Regions from separate parts of the Brevibacillus sp. NRS-1366 genome, predicted to be linked through region 1. Evidence: riboswitches for the same ligand, from Rfam matches in the RefSeq annotation. Region 1 holds a riboswitch; each other region holds the start of a gene.

Region 1 (6,001 bases):
CGCCTACTACGCCCAAATAAAACGGTGCAGACTCCCCGGTTCTCTCCGTGATAAAGGTAGGAATAGTGGGAGAGATCAGCATTTCTCCAAACGTCGTAATGATCATCCCGATGACAAAAGCGGAATAGCTGCCGTGGTACAACAGGATGAAACCGAATCCTAACGCGTAGAGAACCGCACTGGCGACGAGCTGGGCAGACAGATTTTGCCGCAGAATGCGTTTTAACCAGGTCGTAATGGGCTGACCAGCAAAAATAATGATCCCGTTGATCGTCCACAGCCAGCTATAAGAGGAAAGCGGCATGCCTTGCTCAGTAATGTAAGGGGCGACGCCTGTATTCCAAACCGTATTGGCAAAAAAGATAAAAGCACCGCCCAAGGCCATGAAAAAATACAGTTGATATCGGAGCAAAAGCGCGAATGTATTCGTACCCTGCCCGCGTTTTTGCGCCTCTGCCGATGTTTCCCCAACAAGTTCTCGATGAGAGATATTCTTCATAAAAAGGAAGAAGAACAATGCGAAAAGAAGTGTACTCCCACTATTGAACAAAAAGGTAAGCTGGAAGGAAAAAGTGGCAATCACACCTGCCAAAGAGGTACCGATGGCCATCCCTAAATTATTGCCAACATAAACAATGTTAAACAATTCACGCCGCTGCTCCCTCCAGCGAAAACCAATAAATGCCTGAATAGCCGGAAAAGAAAGGTTGAAAGTGAAACCAAGACCCGTCATCAGTGCCAAATAGACAGGCCAACTAGAAACGAGGGGAATGGACAACTGAATGAGTCCCTGAATGAGCAAGGCACCAACGATGAGTCGCTTGGCACCGAGCCGATGAAAAAGTGATCCACCGACGAATTGTCCCACGATCCCAGCCAGTGATTGGACCATCAGCACAAATCCGGCTTCGGTCATGGAGCGTTGCAAAACAGTATGTACATAAAGGGTAGTAAGGGGCCACATAAATGCGCTGCCGGAAGAGTTGATGAAGCTGGCAACCAGGAAAAATAGCGCTTCCCGTGGATAACGATTCAGCAGGGAGGCTGGGGAAATCACAATAACTCACCCCTTAAAATAAGTTTGCAAATAGTATAACGAATATTAAAAACATTGTAAATGTATAAGTTTAATAAGTGCCGCTACCCAAATAAAGGCTGCTCCACTTTGTCCAGTTTCGAGTATACTAAACAATGTGGAGAGATGGATGGAGTTCACATCAGATACAAAAGACAATAAGGTGGAGTAGTTTTTATGCGAATATGGAAACGAGTGTTGCTCCTGATGTTAGTTGTGATTGCATCAACAGCAGGATACTACGGATATTCCTTTTATCAATTTGCACAAAACATTCAAGGGCCCAATATCTTTACGCCAGCTTTGCCGGATGGTGGGGCAGCGACAAAAGCGGCTGAAATTCCTCAGTGGGATGGCAAAGAACGGGTCAATATCCTGTTGATGGGGGTAGACCGCCGGGGAATGAAAAATAACGGACTCCCTCGTTCGGACTCTATGATGGTGGTCAGTATTGATCCGGTAACAAAGCGCTATGATCTATTCTCTATTTTGCGGGATACCTATGTGGACATTCCGGGAAATGGCAGTTCACGAATCAATTCAGCGATTGTAGACGGAGGACCTGAGCTGGCGATGAAAACCGTTAGTCAGTTTACAGGTTTGCCTGTTGATCGCTATGTCATTACAGATTTTGAAGGCTTCAAGGCATTGATTGATGCAGTAGGCGGTGTGGAGCTGGATGTGGAGAAAAACATGTACTACCACGATCCAACAGACAAGGGCGTCTACGATATTAATCTCAAAAAAGGGTTGCAGCAGTTAGACGGGAACAAGGCTTTGCAGTACGTTCGTTTTCGTCACGACGCTACTTCAGATTATACGCGCACAGAGCGGCAGCGTAAATTGATGGCTGCTGTAGCGAGTCAGATGAAGAGCGGTACAACTCTGATTCAATTGCCGAACATTCTAAAAGAAATTACACCATATGTACAAACCAACATCGGCTCGATGGATATGCTGAAGCTATCTGCTCTCGGACTGAATTTGAATACACAAGCACCAGGTAACTACCAACTGCCGCCGATGGGCATGTTCCATGAATCCCACAAGGCAGGATCGGTTCTGATCCCAGATGTAGATCAAGTACAATCCTTTATTCAAGAAAAGCTCCAGCCTGCTACTGCAGAGGCCATGCAGCCAATCGAAGAAACGTCTAACAGCACGCCAAATTGAGCGTGCTGTTTTTTTTAGAGTGCCAAACAACCTCCAATCGCTTGATGTCGACCCCTGATGGATTAGAAAAAAGTTTTTACCTACTATTACTATTGACTTACTATTTTCAAAAGCGATATAATCCGACTTGTATCACGAAAATATGTAAACCGAACATAATATACGTGGATATCTTTCTTATCAAGAGAGGCGGAGGGACAGGCCCTATGAAGCCCGGCAACCGGTCTATTTTCGAATAGACGAGAGCGGTGCCAATTCCTACAAGATTGATTGGATCTTGATAGATGAGAAGGGTGGATGCGAACGTATACATGCGTTGCAGCCCCTTTTTCGTTTGATGAAAAAGGGGTCCGTTGTTTTAGTGGATCGTGTTTTTTTAACGCATAGGAAAGTTTAAGTACTTCACAGTGTGAAAGCATCCTTGCTTAAACTTCCCGGAGCGCATAAAAACCTTCCACTAAAACGCGGTCGCTCCTCGTGAGCAGGCATCGATAGTGGTTTTTTTATAGGAGGTGGAATTGTTTGATTCAACTGCGCAATTTGCATAAAAGCTACTTAGTAAACGGTGAAAAAATTCCAGCGTTGCTCGGAATAGACCTCTCTATAGATAAGGGAGAAATATATGGGATTATTGGACATTCCGGTGCAGGAAAAAGTACATTAATCCGTTGCATGAACCTGTTGGAACGACCAACCTCGGGGGAAGTCATCGTTGATGGCGTGGATCTGACCAAACTGGATGACCGCAAACTGCAGGAGCAGCGTCGTCATGTCGGGATGATTTTTCAACACTTCAATCTGCTGTCCTCTGCGACTGTTGGAGAGAATGTTGCGTTTCCTCTCAAGCTGGCGAAACGACCAAAGGCCGAGATCAAACAAAAAGTAGATGATTTGCTGAAGCTGGTAGGGCTGGAAGCTCATCGCGACAAATATCCGGCACAGCTTTCAGGGGGGCAAAAGCAGCGCGTAGGGATTGCCCGCGCCTTGGCGAACGCCCCCAAAGTATTGCTATGCGACGAAGCGACATCCGCGCTTGACCCGCAGACGACCAATTCCATTTTGGCTCTGCTGCTCGACATCAACCGCAAGCTGGGATTGACCATCGTCCTGATTACGCATGAGATGCAGGTCATCCGCTCGATTTGTGACCGCGTAGGGGTAATTGACGGTGGACTGATCGTCGAGGAAGGGAAAGTACTCGAAGTATTCCTCAAACCGAAGCATCCGACTACACAGGAATTTGTGGAGCAGGTGGCAGATTCCAATGAGCTGCGAGAAGCGGTTGCCCATGAGAAAGCCTCAGGCAATCGTACTATTGCTCGCGTCACCTTTTTGGGAGAACAGACGTATAAGCCGATTTTGTTCCAGACGATGCAAGAAACAGGTACCGTATTCAGCATCCTGCAAGGGACGATTTCCCGCATGAAAGATACGCCGTATGGTCAGCTGGTCGTCGAGCTCGAAGGCGATGCCGAGCAGAACAAACAGACGATCGAGAAGCTGCGACAAAGCGGCCTTGAAGTGGAGGTGATATAGATGGAATGGTTGCAAATGAAAAATGTCGACTGGTCTGAGATCGGCATTGGAACCGTAGACACCCTCTCCATGCTTGGCTTTTCTACTTTGTTTACAGTCCTGATTGGTCTGCCGCTGGGTGTGATCCTCTTTCTCACTTCCAGGGGGCAGCTCCTTGCGAACCGCGGTTTTTATATGGTGGCATCTTTTATCGTAAACGTCCTGCGTTCGGTTCCCTTTATCATTTTGATGATTTTATTGATCCCTGTTACCAAAGCAATCGTGGGTACATCACTTGGTGTACTTGGTTCCATCCCGCCGTTGGTCATCGGGGCTGCACCTTTCTTTGCCCGCTTGGTAGAAACGTCTCTGCGTGAAGTAGATCGCGGGGTAACCGAGGCAGCGCAGTCGATGGGTGCGTCCAATTGGCAAATCGTGTGGAACGTGCTTCTGCCGGAGTCTCGTTCTGGTCTGATTGCAGGCATTACCATTACGACGGTAGCGCTCGTGTCCTACACGGCGATGTCAGGCGTAATTGGCGGCGGTGGTTTGGGTGACCTGGCTATTCGCTATGGATACCAGCGTTTCCAGACGGATGTCATGATTGTAACGGTTATTATTTTGCTTGTGTTGGTGCAGATCTTGCAATCGCTGGGAGACCGCCTGGTTCTCAAATACAGCCGCAAGTAAGGTCTTTCCATATATCGTTTTAAACTGGTTTACAAAAAAAGGGGGAAATCTACTGTGAAGAAACTAGTCGTATCTGTACTTACTACTGTATTGGCATTTTCTTTGGCTGCTTGCGGAGGCAAAACAGAAACCGCTCCAGCTACAGACGGCAACGCGCAAGGCGGACAACAAGAAGTGACGCTGAAAATCGGTGCTTCTGCTGTACCGCACGCAGAAATCCTGAAATTCGTTCAGCCTAAGCTGAAAGAACAAGGTGTAAACTTGGAAATCAAAGAATTTACCGATTACGTGCAACCGAATATCCAAGTAAACGAAAAACAACTTGATGGAAACTATTTCCAGCATAAACCTTACCTAGAAGATTTCAATAAAGCTCAAAATATGGATCTGGTGCCAGTGGTAGCGGTGCACGTTGAACCATTTGGCGCTTACTCCAAAAAAATCAAAAGTGCTGACGAGTTAGTTGATGGTGCAACGATTGCTCTGCCAAACGATGACACCAACAACGGCCGTGCACTGGCTCTCCTCGAGAAAAACGGCGTAATCAAGCTGAAAGATGGCGTAGGGATCAGCGGCTCTGTGAAAGATATCGTGGAAAACAAGAAAAACCTGAAATTCAAAGAAGTAGAAGCTGCGATGCTGCCGCGCGTTCTGGACGAAGTAGACTTGGCGCTGATCAACACCAACTATGCACTGGAAGCTAAATTGGTACCTACTAAAGACGCTCTGTTCATCGAAGACAAAGAGTCCCCGTATGCGAACTTCCTGGTAGCGCGTCCTGACAACAAAGATTCCGAAGCGATGCAAAAACTGGCGAAGGAATTGAACTCTCCAGAAGTGAAAAAATTCATTGAAGACACTTACAAAGGCGCGATTATGCCAGCGTTTTAATGTAAAAACAATTGATAGATCAAATAAACCCAATCTGCCGCCTTGGCTGGTTGGGTTTATTTTCCTTTATAATAGAATAAATATTCATAAAATTAAATTAAATCTTAGCAAACCCCATTCTCAAGTCCATTTTTGTCGAGTATATTGTGGTGGCGATAGAAAATATTTGATAAGGGGGAACATTTGAATGAGACAGAAAATTTCTATCATTACCGCGATGATTATTATTTCAGGAAGTATCCTGGCAGCTTGTTCAGGAGGGGGACAGACTACGGCACCGAGCTCAGTTGATTCGGGAGCCAAGGTGGTAGAATCCAAGAAGCCCCAAGTATTCCGGGCAAATCTGACGAGTGAGCCGTCTACAGCTGATCCGGGATTAGCCAAGGATGCGACTTCTGGAACCGTCGTCCGCGCTGCATTTGACGGCCTGACCCGTCTCGACAAGGATTCGAAACCAATGAATTCGGTCGCATCAGATGTAAAGGTGTCGGAAGATAATCGCATTTATACCTTCACACTGAGAGATTCAAAATGGAGCAACGGGGACCCAGTAACCGCCCAAGACTTTGAATTTGCCTGGAAGCGTGTACTCGACCCGGCGCTCGCAGCAGAGTACGCTTATCAATTGTATTACATCAAGAATGCAGAGAATGTCCA
Region 2 (6,001 bases), on a different contig from region 1:
TACGGTATTGTCATTTTTGGGGTTTGAGCTGGCGTTTTTTCTCTACCCGTTTCTTCAAAAAAAACAATATGCTGCGCTGGGCATCGTGGTGGCAAATACATTGTCATTGCTGGTTTTCTTATCGGTCACTTTATTTTGTTTCGCCTTTTTCAGTCCCGACGAAATATCGCAGTATACGTGGCCCACTCTTAATTTGTGGAAAGTAATTGAATACAGGTTTTTGGAGCGTATAGATATCATTTTTCTAGCATTTTATTCGATCATCTTGTCGACGACCGCCATTCCGTATATGTATTTCACCGTGTTCTCCACAAGCCGATTGTTTGGCAGGCAGGATCATCGAACCCATTTGAAAATACTGACGGTGCTGATCGTGGTTGCATTTTGGCTGTATACACCCTCATTCATTGAGGTGAAAAAATGGACTGAGACATGGAGTCTAGCTGGGTTGGCTGTAGGCTACATCTTTCCGTTGCTGGCTTGGGGCCCGATTTGGTTCCTACAAAAATCGTCTGGGGGACGAAATGTGTGAACAAACTCATACATCTCATAATGGTAATTGTTATGGTCACGGTGCTGCCAGGATGTATGGATCGAATTAACTTGGAGGATGCAACGCTTGCTCTGATGACGGGAGTGGATCTGAACGAAAAAAATGAACTTCTGTTTTATATGACCAGTCCCGTTTTCAGCAAGGAAGCGAAGGAAAAGTCGGAGGAATTTGGGGTAAGAGCAGATACCCAACGTGAGGCGAGACTTGGATACGACAGACTGGTAACAGCTCTAACCGTTGCAGGGAAAATACAGGTGATTGTTCTGGGAAAGCGGCTCTTACAGCATCCAGATTGGTTCAGGCTATTAGATGTGGTTTTTCGTGATGCGCGATTTACCGTGAATGCGCGGATTATTGTTTTTGACGGGCATGTTCACAATCTCTTTCACTTCAAACCAAAGGACAAGCCTCGTCTGGCTTTGCATCTAACCAAACTGATTGATACAGCTAACTCCAGAAATCTTACCGTCAGAACAAGAGCACAGGAGCTGCACCGGCAAATGTTTGAAAAAGGGATGACCCCCTCAGTGACGGAGTTGAAAAAGGACAAGGCGGCCATGATCGTAGGGACGGCACTACTATCTAAAAACGGAACTTACAAAACGCTGATTGATGCGAAGGAAAGCATCCTCTTGCAAATGCTGCTCTATGAAAAGAGGGGGGAAATTTTGCTCACGATTCCTGTAAATTTGAAGGAAGACAGCTCCCAAAAAATTGTGAAGGACAAGGTTAGTTATCATGTGAAGGGTGTATCCAGAAAGGTGAAGACCGAATACAAAAACGGCAGGTTTCATTTTGACGTTCATCTAAAGCTGAGAATTGCCATTTCCGAGAGATTGTTTCCGTTCAACATGGAAAAGGACCATAAAAAACTGGAGAAATTGATCGAACAAGAATTGCACAAGGAATACACCCAATTAATAAAGAAATGCCAAAAGGTGAATACCGATCCGTTTGGCTTTGGGCTGTATGCGCGTGCTTATGCGTACAAAGAGTGGAAGAAGGTAGAGGATGATTGGCCAAAAGCATTTGCCAATGCCGATGTTCGTGTCATTCCTGATGTGTCTATTAAAGGAAATGGTGTAGTGAAATAAGAAAAGGAAACAATCAAAAAAGAAACCCTGGTACACCAACAAGCACCAGGGTTCTTCCTCATTAATAGATGGCTTCCCAGCCTGCTGGTGTAACAAACAGGCGGATCGCTTTGATTTTGCGGTCGTCCATCAAGGTGAAGTAATGACGGTAGTTAGGTGGTACAGAGATCAGATCGCCAGGCGATAGCTCAACGTCGAAATAACGGTCGTTTTGGCCTTTGATCGCAAAAATGCCATGGCCATCTACGCAGAAGCGGCACTCGTCATCTGTATGATGGTGCTCACCTTTGAATTTCACCAAAAGCTCATCCAAATTCGGGACTTTGTCGGACAGGACGATAATATCCGCTGTCAAGTAGCCACGGCGCTTGCTGATATCGTCGATTTCAGGTTTGAAAGCGTCCAGAATCTCTTGTTTTTCTTCTTCACTCGGGCTGTAGTTGTCGCGGTGTTTTGGGTCCAGACGATCGACTCCCCAGTTTTCATAGATGATCCCTTGGGAATTCAGAAAGGCAACTACTTCTTCTGCAGAGCTAATGTACTCGTTGTTGTCGTGAAAACGTATTTGTGCCATCGTTTCATTCCTCCTCAATTAGTAGGTGTAGTGGACACGGCAGCTTGGCGCAGTTGCAGCCAGCGGGCGTGATACTCAAACAGGAATTCAAATGCTTCCAGGTGACGCTTGGCCTCGAAGTTGTTGCCGCCCCAGGCATAAATCCCGTGATTGCGGATGAGGACACCAGGGACTTCCGGGGTGATCACTTTTTCGATTGCGGCAGCAAGAGTGGGAATATCGGCAAAGTTCTCAACAATCGGGACCGTGATACGTGCGTTTTCTTCCCAGATTCCCAGGCCCTTGATCAGCTCCTGCCCCGAAATGGAGAAGGCGCGTTGTCCAAAGTACAGTTCAGAGATGAGGTTATTCCACACCGTATGAACATGGAAGCAGGCACCTGCCTGCGGGAATTTTTTGTAGACCACGGCGTGGATCAATGTTTCCGCCGATGGTTTGAGTGAAGTCGGGTCCACCGGGCGGGAGTCTTTGTCCACAACCAGATAATCTTCTGGGGAAAGCTTTGTTTTATCCTTGCCGCTTGCTGTCACCGCGAATTGCAGCGGTTCACTCTCTATTTTAATCGAAAGATTGCCACTGGTGCCGGGGAACCAGTCCCGCCCCGCAAATGTCAGCTTGGCGTCATCGAGACGGCGAAATGCGTCCATACGTTGCTCTAGTGTTGCTGTCATGGATCAGACGACCTCCTGTTTCAATACTTGCAAAATGGCAATCACGTCGTGGAACGTGGCGAATGTTTGATGAGGCAATTGCAGCTCCTCCGATTTTTGGGCGAGGAAGGAGCGGGCGATGACGAAATCAGCAATCTTTGCTCCAGCCAAATCGGTGATGGAATCGCCAATGACAACGCGATAATGGCTAGCAGGATCGTAGCGGCGGATGATAGTTGTCTTGCACATTCCACATCCGTTCGTGCAGTGATCGTCGCAAGAGTGCGGCCATGTAATGGTGATTCGTTCACCTGAGAAATCACTGCCATTGCAGTAGATCGGCACACCGGATAGATCAAACGGGGAGAGGATGGGCTCCACGAAAAAGTCGATCCCTCCGCTCGTGATCAAAAGCTCGATGCCTTCCTTGCGGCAAAAGCTGACGAATTCGGGGAAGCCAGGACGAATCGTGGCTTCGTTCACGATATAGTCTACAATCTCTTGGCGGAGCGAGGAGGGGAGCAGTTGAAACAGTTTTCCAACGCCCTCCTGCACGCTTATTTTTTGGGAAAGGATCTGCTCAGTCAACGCTTCCCATTCTGGCGGAGCAAACTTGCGGACGATTGCAACGATGTTGTCTTTTTCGGTAATGGTTCCGTCAAAATCACAGAACAAGACTAGTTTTTTGCTCACTGTCCGCCACCCCATTTTTCCAGAGCGATGGCAAGCTCCGGTGATTCGGACGCGGCGTCCTTCAGGGTGCGTCCGGCTGTGACTGCTCGAATTGCAGCGACGAATGCTTTAGCTCCCGCCGTAGCTCCTCCTGGATGACCGTGGATGCCACCGCCTGCATTGACGATTTGATCGAGTCCGAAGTCGTCAAACAACTGTGGAACCAGTCCGGGATGGATACCAGCAGATGGAACCGGGAAAGAACGTCTTATTCCACCCAGGGGCGCCGTAAGATTTTTGGCGAGCTGCAGGGCTTCCGATTTGTCTAAGGCGACGTTGCCGTATGGAGATGGGAACAGGACCAGGTCTGCCCCGGCAATCCGCATCAGTGTACCGAGCAGAAGCGGGGTTGCGATCCCGTAATCAGGCGAAGGATAATAGGCGCCAGCTAATGCCGGGTGGGCCATGATAGGCACGTGGACATCCGGATCTTGTGCCAGTCGGTGCAGAGCATCGAAGCCAAAGGCCAGTACGTTGAACAGCAAACAATCAGCGCCAGCGTCTACTGCACGCTTTGCTTTTTCATTCAGTTCATTCACCGGGCCGGTCAGATTGGCTGCGTAAAGAACCGGTTTGCCCGTTTCGGCTTCTGTTTCCAGAGCGATTTCTTTGAATGCTTTGATCCGATCCAAAAAGGGAGCGCGGTCATCTGCAAAGAAAATTTCGTCATCTTTGACCAGATCAACACCGCCCAATGCCTGTGCCCGGAATTGGGTTTTCAGATCATCGAAGGGAAGACCGAGGCATGACTTGAAGATGCTCATCAGCAGCGGACGATTCTGTGCGCCGAGGCGATTTCGCAGCCCATCGATCCCGTATTTGGGTCCGGGAAAAGCGGCGAGAAACGAATCAGGAAAGACTACGTCAACTAGCTTTATCTTGCCGTCCATGGATAGTTTGCCGAAGATGCCCGTCAAGAGAGACGGAATGTCAGCTGTAAAATTGCGAGTGGGGTAGCTGACGGTAATCAGACCGCGTGTTTCCCCGTTCTCCAGTGTTTCCAGCGGGGTGGCACTCACAGCTTCACCCAGGTATGGCTGCAGCTCTGCTTGTTTTGCGGCAGGCAAGTCAGTCCAGGAACCGACAGTCATTCCTACGGCAATCGCTGCTGCTTTCTTATTCAGATCCTTGGCTTGTGTTAGATAGGTTACGAGGATACGTTGCTCACTCATGCCAGGGCTAATCCTCCTTTTCAATGTGTGCGAAAATGCAAAATAGCCTCCCCGTTGAGCAGGGAGGCGGTTGTCGACTATAAAAGAGTCTTCGTCTCCTCTCATCTCTCGGGTCAGTAGTCGAGACGCGCAGAAGTGATTCTCCTGTCTCGACTCTTATCCGTTGGAATTAGCACCGTTTCGCTATCTAGACAAATAGTAGAATAGCGCCGGTTGCCGGGCATCATAGGGCCAGTCCCTCAGCCAGCTCGCGATAAGAGTTATGTGGTTCACACGATTCATGTGCGATACCCTCATGATATGACGTTCTGAGACGGGAGTCAAATTGTTTTTCCGTCGGGTGTGCTCGCCTGCGCAAGGAAATTTGACGAGAGCTGAAACTTTTTTTCGCCATTCGCGTGGTAATGGATGAAAGGGTGTGGAAGTGTTGGGAAAGTGAGCTTGGAGGACGTGTACAAACTGCACGTAAACGATATCTACCGCTATCTTTTCCGGCTGACACGGGATGCGAGGCAGGCAGAAGACCTGACGCAGGAGACGTTTTTCCGCGCCTTTTTGTCTCTCGATGATTACCGCGGGGAAAAAGTCAGACCATGGCTATTCAAGGTTGCCTATCACGCTTTTGTGGATTGGCATCGCAAACAGATGAGGCGACCTTTGCAGTTGGTAGAGCATCTGGCGGAAAGAGAAGATCATCTGGTGGATGACCCTGCCGAAACAGTCGTGAACAAGGAAATGTGGGAATGGGCGAATGAGCTCCTTTTGCAGCTTCCGGAAAAGCAGAAACAGGTGATCCTGCTCGCTGCGATGCCATTTTCCTATGCAGAAATCGCGGAAATATTGGAAATAGACTTGGCTGACGTGAAGCGCTCCTTGTTTCGAGGGCGACAAAAGATGCGAAAGATGTGGAGGGATGGAGTAGATGACGAATAAGGACGATGACATTCGGGAGCAAAAGCTGCTCAGATACCTTCGTGGAGAGATGACAGACGGGGAAGAAAAGCGACTGGGGGAAGAAGTAATCAGAGATGAAGATTATGCCCAAAGGCTGGAGCGGCTTCTTTTGGGGGAAGAGCAAGGACAGGACTCTGGCAAACAAGAGCTTGCGGCACTCACGGAAGAAAAGCAGCGAGCCATCATTCGCCGGGGAAAATGGAAGATGCGTCTGTCCAATTCTGCATTCACGATGGGGCTTACGTTCATCGCCGGTGTTTTGCTTTTTGTGG
Region 3 (6,001 bases), on a different contig from region 1:
CCTTACGCTCGTTGGCGATCACCGTATACATATCCGTGTAACCGTTAATCTGATAGCGCATGTTACCCTCCTGCTTTTCATGAATGACGAGTCAACGTTGAGACTAATTATCATTAACAACACCATCGTATAATGAAAATCATTATCTGTCAATAATGAGAATGATTTTTAATGAGAATGATTAGAAAAACGCGGGAAGTGCGTCCACGTCCTTTGGCTACGTGGTCAGTGAGGCTATTGTGGAGGAGAGGAAAAGGGAGAAAATGCTCCAGCTTCCCCAGTCCCTTGCTGAGGGGTCATCCCTGCACGGTTCCATGAAAAAAGCGAAACCGCGTCCAAAGTAGCCGATTCATGACCCTTCTCAAAGGTGGACGCTTAAGACCGTGTTTCCCTTTTTTCATTCCACCTCGGCTGGGCCCCAAAGAGCTTCGCTTTTTTCTCCCTTTTCCTCGGCCAGCCTTGAGTCTTCCCTACTTCCTTCTTCTGGGCTTTCCATTGGGGTTCTTTGAGAAACTTTCAACATAAAACGTTGGTCAAATGAACAAAAAACGGAGCGGACAGTCTACACTTCCTTGTAGGACAGAGACCAGGCCCCGCCGGACGCAAGCGATAGCTTGTGTTCGGCGGGTGGAGACCGGAGCGCTGAATGGAAATAGGCTTCTCCCACTACAGCCCCTTTCCAGACACTCTTAGGAGGGCTATAAATTCCTATCTGTACCAAAAAGACCACAGCTGCTGTTTACCAGCATATGTGGTCTGATCCATTGGAAACACCTATTTTCCTTTGTTGAACAAGCCCAATTCCTCGATTCGCTTCACGGCCTCTGCCAATCGCTGCTCATCGGATAAGAGTGCTGCCCGGACGTAGCCTTCTCCTGTCGGACCAAAGCCATTACCGGGCGCTACAACTACATGCGCTTTTTCCAGTAACAAATCTGAAAACTCGACCGAAGAAAAACCACTTGGAATAGGAAGCCATGCGAAAAACGAACCTTGCGATGGCTGTGCTTGCCAGCCAATGCGGTGTAAATTCGAGTACAAGGCATTGCGGCGACCTTCGTATACAGCAACCAGGTCACGGACGCACTGCTGAGAGCCTGTCATCGCACGAGCCGCAGCCATCTGGACCGCCCCGAACAGACTGACGAAATAGTGGTCTTGAATCAGATTAATCAGACGAACCAACTCACGATTGCCAACCATTGCACCTACACGCCAGCCGGCCATGTTATACGTTTTAGACAGGGTGTAAAATTCCACGCCTACTTCCTTTGCACCTGGCACTTGCATAAAGCTGACAGGTTTTTGTCCGTCGTAGCTAATCGCGCCATAAGCGAAGTCATGGCAAACCACGATCTCATTTTTACGGGCAAAACGAACCGTCTCTTCATAAAATTCAAACGGTGCATTGACCGCAGTCGGGTTGTTCGGGTAGTTCAAGAACATCAGCTTGGCCCGCTCCAAATCCGCCTGGGAGATTTGGCTGTAATCCGGGAGAAACTGATTTTCCGACTTGAGTGGCATCATCACCATCCGACCGTCTACAACCGCTACGCCTGACCAGTAATCAGGATAGCCTGGATCTGGAACCAAGGCTACGTCCCCTTTGTTCATCAGCACCTGGCAAATTTCCACGAGACCGGTTTTGCTGCCAAACAGAATAGCCACTTCTTCTTCGGGATCGAGATCTACATCGAATTCTTGTTTGTACCAGTGTGCCACTGCCTGCTTTAGTTCCAGTCGTCCTGAAAAAGGCGGGTATTTGTGATGAAGAGGCTGCGCCGCTTGGGCTTGTAATTCTTCGATAATATGCTGTGGTGTGGGCAAATCAGGGTTGCCTTGGCCCAGATTGATCACATCATGACCTGCCGCGATCACTTTGTTTACTTTTGCCACCAGTGTAGCGAAAAACTGGGTCGGTAACCGATCAATCATGTCGGAGGGGTGAATGCGCATCTTTCTTCATTTCCTTTCTGTCGGGTCCTGCTTTTTTATCAATGTACTGCAAAAACCCCTCTTTCTTTACAGAAAAAGGGGTAGATCAGCTTCGTCACGTCCTTATCTGCCAGGAATGTATCCTGCTGGAATTGGCACAGCATCTGTATCCACCAGGCATAACTGTATGGATCAGATCCGCTGCCGGGTTTCATAGGGCCAGTCCCTCCACCTCTCTACATAAGTAAAGCACACGGAATATAATGTTTTTTAGCAATTTTATCTTACTTGAGAGGGGTTTGCGTGTCAAGTTGCGCGGATATCATTTGGCAAAAAATGGGTTGCATCCTTCAAATGATCGGAATTTATTAAGTAAGTTTCCTGGAACAACCAACGATCAGGAGCCCGGCGCTTATACCTGCCGTCACGACGGCAATAAAATGCAAACCTGAAGTCGTCACCGTGCCGTCGAAAATAAGCCCGAGCAAACTGATGGAAAAAATGGTGCCTATTGAACGGAACGTCTGAAACAAGCCAGAAGCGACGCCCGTTTCCTCCGCTTTCGTATGGCTGTACAGTGCCGTGAAAAGCCCCATGTTGTACATTCCATTGGGAATCCCAATGACTGCTACAACGAGCAGAATGATCGCAACAGGCGTATTTGGTCCAATCGCAAGCAGGAGGAGCGTACCGATCACGAGCACAATACCGCCGATAATGATGGGCTGTCGGTAACTTGAACTGCGAATCATTCGGACAGCGAGAGGCGTCGTCAATACGCCGATCCCCGCGAAAGGAAGCATTAATAATCCGGCCGTCTGCGCTTCATATCCTCTAACTTGACCTAGCCACATGGGCAAACCGAAGAAGAGCGAATAGAAGACGAAGTTCATGCCGGCATACTGAACAAATACGGAAGCAAGCCGAATATTCGAGGTTAGCATTCTTATGTCCAGAAACGGCTTGTCTGTGCGCAGCTCCCGCAGAATCAGGAAAGCCGCAGCGATCAGAACGACGATCAGCAACCACCACTGCGTTCCTTTGCCCAGCGAGAAAAGGAAAAAAATCAAGCTTGTGAACATGGCGCTGAACAAGATAATTCCAGGCAAATCCAGCAAGTGAAATACGCTTCCACGTTCTGCTGAGGATGGATTCTTCCTGTCCGCGGGAATCCATCTGAAAGCCAGAATGAGCACGACTAGCGCAATCGGTATGTTAATCCAGAAGATAGACTGCCATCCCGCATTCGTAACGAGCAGGCCGCCCAGCGTAGGTCCGAATGCAGCCATTACGTTTGCCGTGATGGACAGTAACCCAAGCGCCGAAGCCGAGCTTTTGCCGTCATCGCCGTCTACCGTCCCGGAAATGGAGCGAATGATCGACAGACCTGCCGGAAAAGCACTTGTGGTTCCAAATGCTTGCAAGACCCTTAAGACCAGCAGCCAACCGAATGACGGCGCCCAAATGGAGAGGAGGCTGCTGGCGATAACCAGAGTCATTCCGATACAGAACACGCGGCGAGGTCCGAATAGGTCCGCAATCTTGCCCATCAGCGGCTGGCCTACCGTCGCCGCCAAGTAGAAGCTCGAAATCAGCCAGGTTACAGTTGTTATGCCAATTCCGAAATCGGACCCGATTTCCAGCAGCGCGACGGCGATCATGGATGAATTCAGCGGGTTGAGCAGAACACCGAGCGCAACGACCCACGTAATCCGTTTCATCAATTGCTGCCGGTCTGACCCATTCGCAAAAGCCGTCATGCCGCTTGCAGATGTCATCGCTTATTCGCCATTTCTGCCGCAACATCCACGATCATATCTTCTTGTCCACCGACTACTTTTCGTTTCCCGAGTTGAATAAGGATGTCGCGGGAGTCCACGCCAAATTGTTGGGCGGCCCGCTTGGAATGTAGCAGAAAACTGGAATAGACACCGGCATACCCTAATGCCAAGCTATCCCTATTGATTTCCTGAGGAGCCTGAAGAATAGGAGCGACTACATCTTCTGCCAAATCCATCATTTTATAGAGGTCGATCCCTGTCGAAATGCCTAGTCGATCAAGTACTGCAACCAGAACCTCGGTTTGCGTATTTCCGGCACCCGCGCCCAAGCAACGAACGCTTCCATCAATACGGGTAGCCCCCTGCTCTATCGCAACCAACGTATTGGCCATAGCCAAAGACAAATTATTATGACCATGAAAACCAATGTTAACACCCAAATGATTCCGCAATGCGCGAATCCGTTCTTCAACTTGATGCGGCAGTAATGCTCCTGCCGAGTCAACCATATAGACCGTATCCGCCCCATAGCTCTCCATCAGCTTCGCCTGTTCGATTAGTTTGTCAACTGGAACCATGTGGGACATCATTAAGAATCCAACGGTCTCCATTCCCAGATCTTTGGCCGATGAAAGATGTTGGGCCGATACGTCGGCCTCTGTTACATGAGTCGCGATTCGTGCCATTTTCGCCCCTAAGCCGGCCGCTTCCTTTAATTCTTTTACCGTGCCAATACCCGGTAGCAGGAGCACAGCGACCTTTGCTTGGGTGCAGTTGGCTACTGCGGTCTCAATTAATTCCATTTCATTTGTTCTGGATAACCCGTATTGCAAAGACGAACCTGCGAGGCCATCACCATGAGAAACCTCAATATAAGGAACATTCGCTTCGTTCAGCGCTTTCGTAACTCTTTTTACTTGATCGACAGTATATTGATGAGAAATGGCATGACTTCCATCTCGTAATGCCACTTCAGTTATATATATCTTCGAGTCTCTTTCCATGATCGTCACCTCCCCTGCTTATTGCAAATGTGTCGCAAGCTTCTTTTTTGCAAATTCTTCGGCAACCTTTACACCTGCAGAAGTCATAATATCCAGATTCCCGGAATAGGTAGGCAAGTAGTCGCCCGCACCTTCCACTTCTATGAAAATGGTGACCTTGTTTCCTTCGAAAATCGGCTCCCTTCGAAGTCGATATCCTGGAACGTAGGATTGAACGTTTTCGACCATTTGCTGTATGGAACGAGCAACCTCTGTCTCTTTCATGTTTTCTACCAAACAATATACCGTATCACGCATCAAGATTGGAGGTTCGGCCGGGTTTAATATGATAATCGCTTTTCCTTTTTTTGCACCTCCGACCAACTCGATTCCACGGGCTGTCGTTTCGGTAAATTCATCAATATTTGCGCGCGTTCCAGGCCCTGCGCTCCGACTGGATATCGTAGCAACGATTTCGGCATAAGTAACGGAACAAACCTGGTTTACAGCATGGACCAAAGGAATTGTCGCTTGACCGCCGCAAGTGATGAGATTAATATTTTCTGCTTCCAAATGAGAATGTAGGTTAACCGCTGGTACAACAAAAGGGCCTACGGCTGCCGGTGTCATATCGATGACTTTCTTGTTCAAGTTCTTTAACACCTTGGCATGACGGATATGCGACTTTGCAGATGTAGCATCAAACAAAATATCCGCCAGTTCAGCCCTCTCCACAAATCCATTAATTCCTGTGTCAATCGTCTCATATCCCAGCTCTCTTGCACGTAGAAGGCCGTCGGATTCAGGATCAATCCCAATCATAGTCGTCAATTCTAAAATATTCGAGCGGCGTACCTTCATCATGAGATCGGTGCCTATATTGCCGGATCCGATAATGGCAACTTTTGCTTTCGACATTTACTGTCCTCCTTCAATCCGATGCTTCCCCTTTAAGCTCCAAAACGAACACTCACTTCACCGATATGGTCGAATACGGCTTGGACATAGTCACCTGGCTGGACATCCACAGCTGCCGAGAGGGCACCCGAAAGAATCACTTCGCCCGCTGAGAGCGTGATTCCAAATTCTTGGAGCTTATTTGCGAGCCACGCTACACAAAGAGCGGGGCCTCCTAATACGTCTGCCCCCACTCCTTTGTTCATGACTTCACCATTTTTCATGAGCGTCGCACTGAATTGCATGAGATCAAGAGTATCTACCTGAGTCGGAGATCCACCCAGTACAAAATGACTAGAAGAAGCATTATCCGCAACCGTATCTTCCAGCTTGATTTGCCAATTT

The links. Region 1 has a riboswitch for S-adenosylmethionine ahead of ACIFQN_RS25875 (methionine ABC transporter ATP-binding protein). Riboswitches for the same ligand answer to the same signal wherever they lie in the genome.
Region 2: it holds a riboswitch for S-adenosylmethionine, as region 1 does, so the genes downstream of both, ACIFQN_RS14755 (2,3-diketo-5-methylthiopentyl-1-phosphate enolase) here and ACIFQN_RS25875 (methionine ABC transporter ATP-binding protein) in region 1, are expected to answer to the same signal.
Region 3: it holds a riboswitch for S-adenosylmethionine, as region 1 does, so the genes downstream of both, ACIFQN_RS29585 (pyridoxal phosphate-dependent aminotransferase) here and ACIFQN_RS25875 (methionine ABC transporter ATP-binding protein) in region 1, are expected to answer to the same signal.

The regions. Positions count from the first base shown of each region.
Region 1 covers NZ_JBITPN010000040.1:6,324-12,324, forward strand. Annotated here, with positions in the region: gene ACIFQN_RS25865 (MFS transporter) at 1-1,057, opposite strand, end outside; gene ACIFQN_RS25870 (LCP family protein) at 1,253-2,248, shown strand; SAM riboswitch class I at 2,423-2,539, shown strand; gene ACIFQN_RS25875 (methionine ABC transporter ATP-binding protein) at 2,771-3,784, shown strand; gene ACIFQN_RS25880 (methionine ABC transporter permease) at 3,785-4,453, shown strand; gene ACIFQN_RS25885 (MetQ/NlpA family ABC transporter substrate-binding protein) at 4,508-5,344, shown strand; gene ACIFQN_RS25890 (peptide ABC transporter substrate-binding protein) at 5,532-6,001, shown strand, end outside.
Region 2 covers NZ_JBITPN010000021.1:106,921-112,921, reverse strand. Annotated here, with positions in the region: gene ACIFQN_RS14780 (GerAB/ArcD/ProY family transporter) at 1-532, shown strand, start outside; gene ACIFQN_RS14775 (Ger(x)C family spore germination protein) at 529-1,647, shown strand; gene ACIFQN_RS14770 (1,2-dihydroxy-3-keto-5-methylthiopentene dioxygenase) at 1,709-2,221, opposite strand; gene ACIFQN_RS14765 (methylthioribulose 1-phosphate dehydratase) at 2,236-2,892, opposite strand; gene ACIFQN_RS14760 (2-hydroxy-3-keto-5-methylthiopentenyl-1-phosphate phosphatase) at 2,896-3,564, opposite strand; gene ACIFQN_RS14755 (2,3-diketo-5-methylthiopentyl-1-phosphate enolase) at 3,561-4,775, opposite strand; SAM riboswitch class I at 4,929-5,035, opposite strand; gene ACIFQN_RS14750 (sigma-70 family RNA polymerase sigma factor) at 5,211-5,708, shown strand; gene ACIFQN_RS14745 (anti-sigma factor) at 5,698-6,001, shown strand, end outside.
Region 3 covers NZ_JBITPN010000051.1:80,841-86,841, forward strand. Annotated here, with positions in the region: gene ACIFQN_RS29580 (hypothetical protein) at 1-61, opposite strand, end outside; gene ACIFQN_RS29585 (pyridoxal phosphate-dependent aminotransferase) at 775-1,956, opposite strand; SAM riboswitch class I at 2,056-2,182, opposite strand; gene ACIFQN_RS29590 (MFS transporter) at 2,304-3,713, opposite strand; gene dmpG (4-hydroxy-2-oxovalerate aldolase) at 3,710-4,720, opposite strand; gene ACIFQN_RS29600 (acetaldehyde dehydrogenase (acetylating)) at 4,739-5,617, opposite strand; gene ACIFQN_RS29605 (2-keto-4-pentenoate hydratase) at 5,650-6,001, opposite strand, start outside.